3 regions of the Morganella morganii genome follow, and region 2 is predicted to be linked to each of the others. Evidence: predicted binding sites of a transcription regulator. Region 2 holds the regulator's gene; each other region holds the start of a gene.
What was found. Region 2 encodes CRP, which controls carbon source genes, mostly activating them, when cyclic AMP is high. Its sites were predicted from a motif close to ATGTGANNNNNNTCACAT; they were not measured.
Positions count from the first base shown of each region.

Region 1: JL661_RS16030 (NupC/NupG family nucleoside CNT transporter) is a predicted target of CRP. The motif match lies at 2,350-2,367, and genes of this name have one in related genera.
Region 3: adhE (bifunctional acetaldehyde-CoA/alcohol dehydrogenase) is a predicted target of CRP. The motif match lies at 2,980-2,997, and genes of this name have one in related genera.

Region 1 covers NZ_CP069157.1:3,362,968-3,367,369, reverse strand. The annotation lists gene JL661_RS16045 (BON domain-containing protein) at 1-277, shown strand, start outside; gene JL661_RS16040 (patatin-like phospholipase family protein) at 311-1,375, shown strand; gene JL661_RS16035 (TatD family hydrolase) at 1,380-2,174, shown strand; gene JL661_RS16030 (NupC/NupG family nucleoside CNT transporter) at 2,535-3,800, shown strand; gene deoC (deoxyribose-phosphate aldolase) at 4,247-4,402, shown strand, end outside.
Region 2 covers NZ_CP069157.1:3,628,820-3,633,221, forward strand. The annotation lists gene JL661_RS17330 (hydrolase) at 1-282, shown strand, start outside; gene JL661_RS17335 (YheU family protein) at 279-497, shown strand; gene JL661_RS17340 (phosphoribulokinase) at 519-1,394, shown strand; gene JL661_RS17345 (OsmC family protein) at 1,458-1,865, opposite strand; gene crp (cAMP-activated global transcriptional regulator CRP) at 2,169-2,801, shown strand; gene JL661_RS17355 (hypothetical protein) at 2,992-3,480, opposite strand; gene argD (bifunctional acetylornithine/succinyldiaminopimelate transaminase) at 3,580-4,402, opposite strand, start outside.
Region 3 covers NZ_CP069157.1:1,727,993-1,732,394, reverse strand. The annotation lists gene JL661_RS08350 (ABC transporter permease) at 1-400, shown strand, start outside; gene JL661_RS08345 (ABC transporter ATP-binding protein) at 393-1,241, shown strand; gene JL661_RS08340 (ABC transporter ATP-binding protein) at 1,228-1,953, shown strand; gene JL661_RS08335 (YchE family NAAT transporter) at 2,020-2,667, opposite strand; gene adhE (bifunctional acetaldehyde-CoA/alcohol dehydrogenase) at 3,223-4,402, shown strand, end outside.

The DNA of each region.
Region 1 (4,402 bases), 270 kb from region 2:
GGAAGATTTGGGTAAGCAGGCGGAGCAAAAATTTGACGGCGCGGTAAAAGATGCCTCACTGCTGGTGGATGACAGCACGATCACCGCCAAAATCCGTGGTCAGCTGCTGAGTGCGGATGATATTGACAGCAATGATATCGCCGTGAAAACCATTAACGGTACTGTGTATCTCTCCGGATTTGTTACCACAGATGCGCAGCGTACAAAAATCATCGATATTGCCAAAGGCGTTCCCGGTGTCCGTGCCGTGGAAGTCAGTATCGGGCAGTATAAATAACCGGCAGGTAATCTGAGCCGGGGGAAGAGCAGGATGGGAACGTATATCCCGGTAACGCCCGGGAAAATCGCACCGCTGGCCTGGTTGCCTGATCCGCTTCAGGCGACCGGTAAACTGGCGCTGGTCTGTGAAGGCGGCGGCCAGCGCGGGATTTTTACGGCCGGTGTGCTGGATGAGTTTCTCAAAGCCGGGTTTAACCCGTTTGATTTGCTGATAGGCACCTCTGCCGGTGCGCAGAACCTGTCTGCGTATCTGTGCGGTCAGCGCGGCTACGCCCGTCATGTCATTACCCGCTACACCACCGACAAACAATTCTTTAATCCGCTGCGTTTTATCCGCGGCGGCAATCTTATCGATCTCGACTGGCTTATTTCTTCAACCTCTGCGGAATGTCCGCTGAATATTGCGCATGCACTGCGGCGCTTTGATCAGGGGCAGGAATTTTATATGTGTGCCAGCAGGGCGGATAATCTGGATGCCGCGTATTTCAGCCCGCAGGCCGAAGACTGGCTGGAATATATCAAAGCCTCCAGCGCTATCCCCGGATTCTACCGTGAAGGGGTGGAAATTGACGGCATCACGTATCACGACGGCGGCATCAGTGATGCGGTGCCGGTTATTGAGGCATGGCGGCGGGGCGCGACCCGGATTGTGGTGATCCGGACTGTGCCGTCACAGCTCTATTACACCCCGGAATGGGTGAAAAGGATGGAACGCTGGCTGGAAAAAAGCCATCTGAAACGGATGGTTGCCATGATGAAACAGCATGCCAAAAGCTATTACCGGACACAAAAATTTATTCAGTCACCGCCGCCCGGGGTTGAAATTGCTGAAATTTATCCGAATGCACCGCTGGCAAGCAATGCGCTCGGCAGCCGGGTTAAAACGCTGATGCAGGATTACCGGCTGGGCCGCCGCAGCGGACGTTATTTTCTGGCAACACTCGGTGAGCGCTGGGCGTCATATGAGCCGGTACGAAGTTCCGTACTGAGGGTTCCGCCCGCATCCAACGACAACGACTCACAACTGCCGGTCACGGACGGTACAGCGGCGGTATTACATTCACCGGAACGCTCACCGGAAAAGCCGGCGGACTGAATAAATGCAATTTATTGATACCCACTGCCATTTCGATTTCCCGTTTTTTACGGATGATCTTACCCGCCATAAAGCCGCAGCGGCACAGGCCGGGCTGACCGATATTATTATCCCGGCGGTCAGCAATCGGAACCTCAGCACGGTGGCCGGGCTGTGCCGGTCATCCGGCGATGCATTTCCCCGCCTGCACGCGGCATTTGGTCTGCATCCGCTTTATATTGCCGAACACACCCCTGAACATCTGGAACAGCTTGAGTCGTTTATCACCGCAAGCGGGACAGAATGCGTGGCGGTGGGGGAAATCGGGTTGGATCGCTATATGGCGGAGCCGCAGTGGGATAAGCAGCTGGATTTTTTTATTGCTCAACTGAAACTGGCCGCACGGACAGATAAACCGGTTATTCTGCACTCCCGCAAAACCCATGACACGCTCGCTGCTGTTCTGCGCCGTCACCCGGTGCCCCGCCGTGGTGTGATTCACGGATTTTCAGGAAGTTTTGCCCAGGCGGATGCCTTTGTGAAGCTGGGTTATTACATCGGGGTCGGCGGGACGATTACTTACGACCGGGCTCAGAAGACCCGGCGGGCAATCGCGCAGCTCCCGCTCTCTGCGTTACTGCTGGAAACGGATGCCCCGGATATGCCGCTCAGCGGTTTTCAGGGTGAACCGAACCGGCCGGAGCGGATTGTCCGTACATTTGAAGTGCTCTGTTCACTGCGCAGTGAGTCTCCGGAAGAGATTGCTGCTCAGATTTATCGCAACAGCTGTACACTTTTTTCGCTGCAATCATCTGATTAAGATTCCTGAATCGATTTTCCCGCGATTTTGTCCTGTTAAAGCCTGCATTTTGTGTGCCAAATCACCTGAAATCACTTACAATTGTAAGCAGATGTTATTTCATGTTCGTCATCTGGTTAAATACCCGCCAATTCCCGGCTTTGCGGGAGACTTTTCAGGGTAAAATAGTTGAATAATGTGATTATCATCATATTTTTGTATTTTTTGTTACTTTTTTCAGTCGTTATTTGTGACGCAAGTTGATTGTTGGCCGGACTGACCGGGTATAATCAGCGCCACAGGGTCCTGCTCAGAGCTGCATGCGGAGCAGGACTATTAATCTACATTATCGTGAACAGGGATACTTCCATGCAACTCCTTATGAGTCTGGTCGGGATGGCAGCGCTGATCTTTATCGCAGTGCTGTTTTCAAGTGATCGCCGGGCAATCAAACTGCGGACTGTTGTCGGTGCCTTCATTATTCAGGTACTGATCGGTGCGCTGGTTCTCTATGTCCCGGTGGGACGTAAAATCCTCCTGGCAATGTCTGACGGTGTCGCCAGTGTTATCGGCTATGGCCAGAAAGGGATGGACTTTATTTTCGGCGGCCTGGTATCCGACAAAATGTTCGAGGTATTCGGCGGTGGCGGTTTCGTCTTTGCCCTGCGTGTTCTGCCGGTTATCGTTTTCTTCTCCTCGCTGATTGCCGTTCTGTATTACCTCGGCATTATGCAGCTTGTGATTAAAATCCTCGGCGGCGGTTTACAGAAGCTGCTGGGCACCTCCCGTACCGAATCCCTGTCCGCGACAGCCAACATCTTTGTCGGACAAACTGAAGCCCCGCTGGTGGTGCGTCCGTATATCTCCGGGATGACCAACTCTGAACTGTTTGCGGTGATGTGTGGTGGTCTGGCATCCGTGGCCGGTTCAGTTCTCGCCGGGTATGCGCAGATGGGGGTACCGCTGGAGTACCTGATCGCGGCATCCTTTATGGCGGCACCGGGCGGCCTGCTGTTTGCGAAACTGATGGTGCCTGAAACCGAACACTTTGATGACCGTACCGAAGCAATGGCCGGTATGGCGGAAGAAGAGCGCCCTGCCAACATCATTGATGCGGCGGCAAGCGGTGCATCTTCCGGTATGCAGCTGGCACTGAACGTGGGTGCGATGCTGCTGGCGTTTATCGCGCTGATCGCCTTAATCAACGGTATCCTGGGCGGCGTCGGTGGCTGGTTTGACTATCCGCAGCTGTCACTGGAACTGATCCTCGGCTGGGTCTTCTCGCCAATCGCCTTCCTGATTGGTGTGCCGTGGAGTGAAGCTATGACCGCCGGTTCGTTCATCGGACAAAAAATTGTGGTCAACGAATTCGTTGCCTTCATGAACTTCGGTGAATACATGAAGCCGGATGCACAGGTGATTGCTGCCGGTTTACAACCGCTGTCTGATCACACCAAAGCGATTATCTCCTTTGCACTGTGCGGTTTTGCCAACCTCTCTTCTGTTGCTATCCTGCTGGGTGGCCTGGGTGGTATGGCACCTAACCGCCGTAAAGACGTGGCACGTCTGGGTATGAAAGCTGTGATGGCCGGTACTCTCTCCAACCTGATGAGTGCAACCATCGCCGGTTTCTTCCTGGCACTGTAATGCTCTTCCTGCACAGGTGAACCCGGTTCACCTGTGCACTTCACTGATTCAGTGTACTTGTCTTTCTGTCTCTCCCTGTTTATCCCTTTCCTGCGCTATACTATGCCGTGAATATGTGCTGCCATTTTGTGCATATCAGGCCATTAACGTGATTTTTATCACATAATCATATGTATTGATGTAAATGCTGTTATATAAACGTGATGAAAGGCACGTATTATAGCGCCAGGACATGCTCAAATACGGCATGGATACCATGTAACGGATTCGGTGATTCTGTTTATCAGTCACCTGTATTACAGCGCGGTGAGAAGGATCTCAGCGTTAGCTCTTATCTCAAGAGAGACAACGTCTTCACGGAACCAAGTCCCGCTCGCCAACACATTTTGCATCGTTCAGATATTGCGTCTGCCCGGCAACGGCGCAGACATACGTTGGAGAGTTTTATGACCGATTTAACCGCCGCAGCGCAGCGCGCGCTGTCCTTAATGGATTTAACCACCCTGAATGATGATGATACTGACGCGAAAGTCACTGCGCTGTGTCATCAGGCGAAAAGCCCGGCCGGCCAGACTGCGGCCATCTGCATTTACCCGCGTTTT
Region 2 (4,402 bases):
TTCCGCGATGCCTCGGATTACTACCGCCGCTGCAGTGCCCTGCCGAAACTCCCAGCCGTACGTAAGCCGATGCTGATCATCCACGCCAAAGATGATCCTTTTATGGCACAGGAAGTGGTGCCGGATCTGTCACAACTGCCGCCGTGTGTGGAGTACCAGATGACCGAACACGGCGGCCATGTCGGCTTTGTGTCCGGCAGCTGGCGCCGTCCGCGTTTATGGCTGGAGGAGCGCATCCCTGAATGGCTCGCGCCGCATCTGGCCGCAAAGGAGACACCATGATTATTCCCTGGCAGGATATCGCGCCGGAAACACTGGAAAGTATCCTGGAAAGTGTGGTGCTGCGCGAAGGCACCGACTACGGCGAACATGAAAAATCACTCAGTGATAAAGTGGCGGATCTTTACACGCAACTCAAAAACGGCGACATTGTGATTGTCTGGTCGGAATTACACGAAACACTCAACATCATGCCGTCGGCACAATTCCGCGGCTGATTCAGCCGGAGGAAACGCCGCATGTCACGGACCCACCCGATTATCGCCGTTACCGGCTCCAGCGGAGCCGGTACCACTACCACCAGTCAGGCTTTCCGTAAAATTTTCCAGCAACTGGATGCGGTTCCGGCCATTATTGAAGGTGACAGTTTCCACCGTTACACGCGGCCGGAAATGGATGCCGCCATCCGCAAGGCCCGCGAGCAGGGCCGCCACATCAGCTATTTCGGGCCCGAAGCCAACGATTTTGGCCTGCTCGAAAGCACATTCCGCCAGTACAGCGAAAACGGCAGCGGCGAACGCCGCAAATATCTGCATACCTATGATGAAGCCGTGCCCTATAATCAGCTGCCCGGCACCTTCACCCCCCGCGAGGCACTTCCTGCCGGGACGGATGTACTTTTCTATGAGGGATTACACGGCGGCGTGGTCACGCCGGAACATGATATTGCCGGACATGTGGATCTGCTGGTCGGCGTGGTACCGATAGTCAATCTGGAGTGGATACAGAAGTTAGTCCGTGACACCAATGATCGCGGCCATTCACGGGAGGCGGTAATGGATTCTGTCGTGCGTTCGATGGATGATTACATCCGCTATATCACCCCGCAGTTTTCCCGCACCCACATTAACTTCCAGCGGGTGCCGACGGTGGATACCTCAAACCCGTTCTCGGCCAAATCCATTCCGTCACAGGATGAAAGCTTTACCGTGATCCGCTTCCGCGGCCTGAAAAAAATCGATTTTCCCTATTTGTTATCCATGCTTCAGGGCTCCTTTATTTCCGCCTCAAATACCATCGTCGTCCCCGGCGGAAAATTAGGGCTGGCGATGGAATTAATAATGGCACCGCTGGCAGAGCAATTATTGCAGGGAAAACAAATAAACAAGCGATAAAAAAACCGGGTAATAATGTATTACCCGGTTTATTTTCAAAAATAAAAATAATATTTCAAAAAATCATTCAATATTCTTTACTTCAAAACTATGCGTAATGTTAACACTTTCGCCTAACATTAATGAAACAGAGCAATATTTCTCAGCGGATAATTGCACGGCACGCCCGACAACGTTTTCAGTCAGGTCACGGCCGGTCACAATAAAATGCAGATTAATATGAGTGAATAAACGTGGCGCGGTTTCACGACGTTCAGCGGTGAGTTTTACATCACAATCAATGACTTGATTACGGCCTTTTTGCAAAATAGAGACAACATCAATGGCGCTGCAGCCGCCGGTTGCCATCAGTACCATCTCCATCGGGTTCGGAGCTTTTTCACCGGCATTACCGTCCATTGTAATCTGGTGTCCTGACGCGGATTCCCCTAAGAAAGTCATGTTCTCAACCCACTTTACACGCGCTTCCATTTTTATACCCTCATCATCAATATAATTCACGACAGACTACCCTTTCATTCACGGGCTGGCAATCTATCCCATAGTTTATTATGCTGAAGCGAGACAGTGGAAGACAGGACAGTTTTCCTGTGCTAAAAACACGGCAAGGATTTATCTATGGCTAAGATCAATATCTTTCCGTGAGGATTATTATACTATTTTAATAAACTAACTTGCCGGAAATTCAGCAAGTTAATATGATAAGCTAAGACTTTATATAATTGCAGAGCGTAAACAACGGTTTGCAATAACTAACAACAGAGGATAACGCGAATGGTTCTCGGCAAGCCACAAACAGACCCCACGCTTGAATGGTTTTTGTCTCACTGCCATATCCACAAATATCCATCCAAAAGCACGCTTATTCATCAGGGCGAAAAGGCAGAAACACTCTACTATATTGTAAAAGGTTCTGTTGCGGTGCTGATCAAAGATGAAGAAGGCAAAGAGATGATTTTATCCTATCTCAACCAGGGTGATTTCATCGGTGAACTCGGATTATTTGAGGAAGGACAGGAACGTACAGCGTGGGTACGGGCAAAAAGCGCCTGCGAAGTTGCAGAAATCTCGTACAAAAAGTTCCGCCAGCTTATCCAGGTTAACCCGGATATCCTTATGCGCCTTTCCGCGCAGATGGCAAGCCGCCTGCAAACCACATCAGAAAAGGTCGGAAACCTTGCATTCCTTGATGTGACGGGCCGCATCGCCCAGACATTACTGAACCTGGCAAAACAGCCGGATGCGATGACTCATCCGGACGGCATGCAAATCAAAATTACCCGTCAGGAAATCGGCCAGATTGTGGGATGTTCCCGCGAAACCGTCGGCCGTATTCTGAAGATGCTGGAAGATCAAAACCTGATCTCCGCACACGGTAAAACCATCGTGGTATACGGCACCCGTTAATCCGGACCGCCCTTATCACCAAAACAGGCGCATCTGCGCCTGTTTTTTTTGTTTCCGGCTCATCATTATTACTGAAGAATATCAGCTCTGCGAACCCGCAGCTTTCCTTCGCGGCCGGCTTGATCAAAAGAGGCTTTCAACTGACGCATTGCTGCTATTTTACGCTCTTTGATACTCATTTTTTTTTATCTCAGAAATGTCGCGTTTTGAGTACATACCCTTTCCCCCCTTCACCAAGGCCCGCTTTTATTTCTGATAGTACGTTATCATGTCCGTGCTGTAAAATTCTGTCATAGTAGCGTTTTAACTTATCATTCTCTGCAATCATAAAATAAACCTTCGCAGCATATTGCTGACAATGCAGAATCACAATTCGTTGCAGGGCAACAGCCAGATCCTGAACAAATCCATAACGCCGTGAACACATTCCTCTTTCCGGTACCTGATAGAACGTTGAGTTTAAAAAATTATCTTCGCGATCAAACTTCAGGTCATAGCATCGTTCCGGAAGCCTGAACCCCGCCTCTGCACTCCGGAACGCCGAATATGCCGCATCAGTAATGTCGACCGGACTAAAAATAACCACAAAATCAAACCCATCGACAGAGAAGCGATAGAGATGAACATAAAAACTGCCATGAAGAAATTCTTCAAATCTGCCTGAAAACCGAATTGCCATTGCTTTACTGAGACTAGATAAACGTCCGGCAAACCTATCACAGTAAATATAGTAATAAAATATACAAATCAGTTAGTTAAACATGTTACCGTGATGGATTTACTGCATTTCCCGGAAATCATTCAGGGTTTTCGCCAGCCGTTTCATTCCTTCATCCACATCGGCTTTTTCAATAATCAGCGATGGCGTGAAACGCAGAACATTGGTACCGGCGTTAAGCAGCATCAGGCCGTTTTTGGCTGCCAGCCCCAGCAGGGTTTTTGACTGATCGCGGTAAATGCCCGCCAGTTCGGCACCAATCAGCAGCCCTTTCCCGCGGATCTCCGCAAATGCACCGAATGTACTGTTCAGAGATTGCAGTGCATCCGCAAACCACTGATGGCGCTCATTCACCCCCGCCAGCAATGCCGGGTCGTTGATCAGATCAAAGGCCGCATTACCGACCGCACAGGCCAGCGGGTTGCCGCCGTAGGTTGTACCGTGCGTACCGGGTACCATCACCTGTGCAATGTCCTGTTTTGTCAGCATGGCACTGATCGGGAAACCGCCGCCCAGCGCTTTGGCCGTGGTCAGAATATCCGGCTCAATGCCGTAATCCATATAGGCAAACAGTTTGCCGCTGCGCCCCATCCCGCTCTGCACTTCATCAAATACCAGCAGCGCCTGATGTTTATCACATAATTCACGCAGGCCCTGCATAAAGGCCGGTGTGGCAGGTGTGATCCCGCCCTCGCCCTGGACAGGTTCCAGCACCACGGCACAGGTGTGATCATCCATCACTGCTTTGACAGCATCAAGGTCGTTAAAAGGCACATGAATAATATCTGCCGGTTTCGGCCCGAAGCCATCAGCATATTTCGGCTGACCACCGACAGAAACGGTAAAGAGTGTCCGGCCGTGGAAGCCGTGATGGAAAGCGATA
Region 3 (4,402 bases), 1.9 Mb from region 2:
TCTCGCCCTGACCTCGTGGCCCGCCTATGCCCGCCAGGCACGCAGTGAAATCCGCCATCTGCGCAACAGTGATTATCTGGCCAGTGCGGAAATGCTGGGGATCCGTGGTCTGCGTCTGCTGTGGGGACACATTCTGCCGCTCTGTCTGCCGTCAGCTATTGTCCGGCTGGCACTGGATCTCGCCACCATTATCCTGGCGGCCGCCGGTCTGGGTTTCCTCGGGCTGGGCGCACAACCGCCGATGGCGGAATGGGGAGCCATGATTGCTGATGGTATGCAGGTTATTTTTGACCAGTGGTGGATAGCCGCCGTTCCCGGCGCGGCCATTCTGATTGCCGGTATGGCATTCAATCTTCTGGGTGATGGTTTACGGGATATTATGGAGCCGCAACATGACTGAGCCGCTTATTTGTGTCCGTAATTTGTGTGTGGATTACCCCCGCGCACAAGTGGTGAAAAATGTCTCCTTTACCCTGGGACAGGAACGGCTGGCGCTGGTCGGGGAGTCCGGTTCCGGCAAATCCATGACCGCCAGGGCGCTGATGGGGCTGGTGCGCAAACCCGGGATTGTCAGTGCGGATACACTGACATTCGGTCAGACCTCCCTGCTGTCTCTGCGGGAAAAACAGTGGGCGGCACTGCGCGGCAATGACATTGCCATGATCATGCAGGATCCGCGCTATGCGCTGAATCCGGTCAGAAATCTGTATCAGCAAATTGAGGAATCCCTGCTGCGCCACCAGACACTGAACAAATCAGACCGCCGCGACCGTGTTTTTGAAATGGCCCGTGCCGCCGGGTTATCAGAACAGGCGCTCTCCCGCTATCCGGGGCAGCTTTCCGGCGGTATGGGACAGCGAGCCATGATTGCGATTGCTCTGATCAACAACCCGTCAGTCTTAATTGCCGACGAACCAACTTCCGCCCTGGATGCCCGGCTGCGCCACCAGATTCTGGAGCTGATTGTCAGCCAGTGTGAGGAGCGCCGCATGGGGTTGCTGCTGATAAGTCATGATTTGCCGCTGGTGGCAGCTCATTGTCAGCGCGTAATGGTGATGTATCAGGGTCAGCAGGTGGATGAACTGCCCGCCGCACAACTGCCGCAGGCAACGCATCCTTACACCCGCACATTGTGGACCTGCCGCCCGGATGCACAGACGTACGGCACCGATTTGCCGGTATTGGATCGCACCGCCCTGCAGGCGTCACTGACTCAGGAGATACATCATGCCGGAAAATAATTCAGCACCGATTATTGAAGTTAATAATCTTTCCGTCAGCTTCGGGCAGCGGCAGGTTGTTTGTCAGGCCGGTTTTCATCTTAATGCCGGAGAGACGTTCAGTCTTATCGGTGAGTCCGGCTGCGGAAAATCCACTATTTTGCGGGTGATTGCCGGGTTGCAGCGGGAATGGCTGGGCGGCGTACAGCTGCTGTCACAACATATCCACCCCGGTCAGCGTTATCAGGGGGCTTTGCGCCGCAATGTGCAGATGGTCTTTCAGGATCCTTATGCGTCTCTGCATCCTTTCCATACTATTCACCGGGCACTTTCAGAACCGTTACGCATTCACCGCGAAAATGACATCGGCAACCGGGTGGCAGAGGCCATTGTATCTGTCGGGCTGCCGCCGGATGTGGCACAGCGTTATCCGCATCAGCTCTCCGGCGGGCAGCGCCAGCGCATTGCTATTGCCCGTGCCCTGATGCTGCACCCGCAGATCCTGTTACTCGATGAACCAACATCCGCGCTTGATATGTCTGTGCAGGCGGAAATTCTCAATCTGCTTAATCATCTGAAAACCGCCCACGGCATGACCTATCTGCTGGTCAGTCACGATGCGGATGTGGTGGCGCATATGTCAGACCGGGCGGCATTTATGGCGAACGGGAAAATTGAACGGGAATTTGATCGCGCCGCCCTGCTGCGCGGCGACCACCGGATGGATAACTGAGAGATATAAAAACGAGGTGTAAAAACGGGGCCGATGGCCCCGTTCTGATAATAATGAACTGCGTGATTATGACAATAATCCCGGGAAACTCATTTTCATGCCGGTAATGATCAGCTCAATACCTAATGACATCAGCATCAGACCCATAATACGGGTCACAACGTTGATACCGGTTTGTCCGAGGTATTTCACCCACAGTCCTGCAGAGCGGAACAACAGCCAGCAACAGAACGCGAACACGATGCTGGTCAGCGCCAGTCCGAAAAAGTTCTGCCAGCCCTGCCAGCGGGCACTCCAGACCACACAGGAACTGATAGCCCCCGGCCCCGCCATCAGCGGCAGTGCCAGCGGCACCACACCGATATTGTCGCGGATAGCCGTTTCCGACTGTTCCTGTTTGTTCTGCTTATCTTCCCCCAGCTTACCGCTGATCATGGACATGGCGATGAGGACAATCAGTGTCCCCCCTGCTATCCGGAAAGATTCGATGGAAATACCGAACATAATGAGGATCTTATCGCCGACCAGAAGTGATGTGCACAAAATCACGGCCACCGAAAAGTTCGCAATCATGTTGGTCTTATTGCGCACTGCGGCAGTCTGATAATTTGTCATGCTCATAAAGACCGGCAGAATACCGACCGGGTTGACTAAGGCAAATAAGCCGACAAAAAATTTTAAATAACCGGAAAAATCCAGCAAAGTGTTGCCCACAAAGGATCCTCAACCTGATGATAATACAGTGATAGTCTGCTGATAATAACAGCAGGCTATCGCCTGGGGGTTGTAATAATTATAAATGTGATTATTAACACAGACATCATACCGTTGAATGTGCAGGAAAAGGAATTGCTTTACGCAGAATATTTTCTGCTTCCGGCTGATTCGATACAGTTATATCACCTTACTTCTGCCTGAATTTCAGACAATCATCAGTTCTTCTGTGAAATTGAAACCCGATATCATTCCCGTCACTCCGTATTGTTCCCGTTTTGACTCATGCTGAATGGTGTCAGCTTGATATATTTGTGATTTGGATCACTTTAATATTTCCCCTGAATGTTAAGCTGCTTTCATTATAGTTGAATCGATTCAACTATAATGTGAACAGAAAGACCTGACGGGCTTTTTAAGCAAATCAGCGGGCATATCTGCATTATGTTACCGGCAAAATCGATTTAGTTACCGGAAGATATCACCGCTATAATCAAATTGTATCAATCCGCTGATTTGCTTAAAAAGTTTAACAATTTATCAGGAGTGATCTGTATGGCCGTAACGAACGTTACCGAACTCAATGAATTAGTTGCCCGCGTGAAGAAAGCTCAGCGCGAGTTTGCCGGTTTCTCCCAGGAACAGGTGGATGCTATCTTCCGGGCGGCGGCACTCGCCGCAGCAGATGCCCGTATCCCGCTGGCAAAACTGGCAGTTGAAGAGTCCGGCATGGGTATTATTGAAGATAAAGTGATCAAAAACCATTTTGCTTCTGAATATATCTATAACGCCTACCGCGATGAGAAAACCTGCGGCATCTTATCGGAAGACCCGACCTTCGGCACCATCACCATCGCAGAGCCTATCGGTATTATCTGCGGTATCGTCCCGACCACTAACCCGACCTCCACCGCAATTTTTAAAGCGCTGATCAGCCTGAAAACCCGTAACGGGATCATTTTCTCCCCGCATCCGCGTGCAAAAAAAGCCACTAACAGAGCGGCTGAAATTGTCCTCAACGCGGCTGTTGCCGCCGGTGCCCCGAAAGATATTATCGGCTGGATCGACGAGCCGTCTGTGGAATTATCCAATGCCCTGATGCATCACGCGGATACTAACCTGATCCTCGCCACCGGCGGGCCGGGCATGGTGAAAGCAGCCTACAGTTCCGGTAAACCGGCCATTGGTGTGGGCGCGGGTAACACCCCTGTCGTGATTGATGAAACCGCTGATATCAAACGCGCGGTGGCCTCTATTCTGATGTCAAAAACCTTCGATAACGGCGTGATTTGTGCCTCTGAGCAATCGGTTATCGTGGTGGATGATGTGTATGAACAGGTTAAAGAACGTTTTGAAACCCACGGTGGTTATATTCTGAAAGGCAAAGAACTGAAAGCCGTTCAGGACATTATTCTGCTCAACGGCGGACTGAATGCGAAAATTGTCGGTCAGTCTGCGGTGAAAATTGCTGAAATGGCCGGCATCGAAGTACCTGCATGGACCAAAATTCTTATCGGTGCGGTCTCCGTGGTGGATGAATCCGAGCCGTTTGCACACGAAAAACTCTCCCCGCTGTTAGCCATGTACCGCGGCAAAGATTTTGAAGATGCGGTGATCAAAGCGGAAAAACTGGTGGAAATGGGCGGGATCGGCCACACCTCCTGCTTATATACCGATCAGGATAACCAGCCGGAGCGCGTAAAATTCTTCGGTGAGAAGATGAAAACCGCACGTA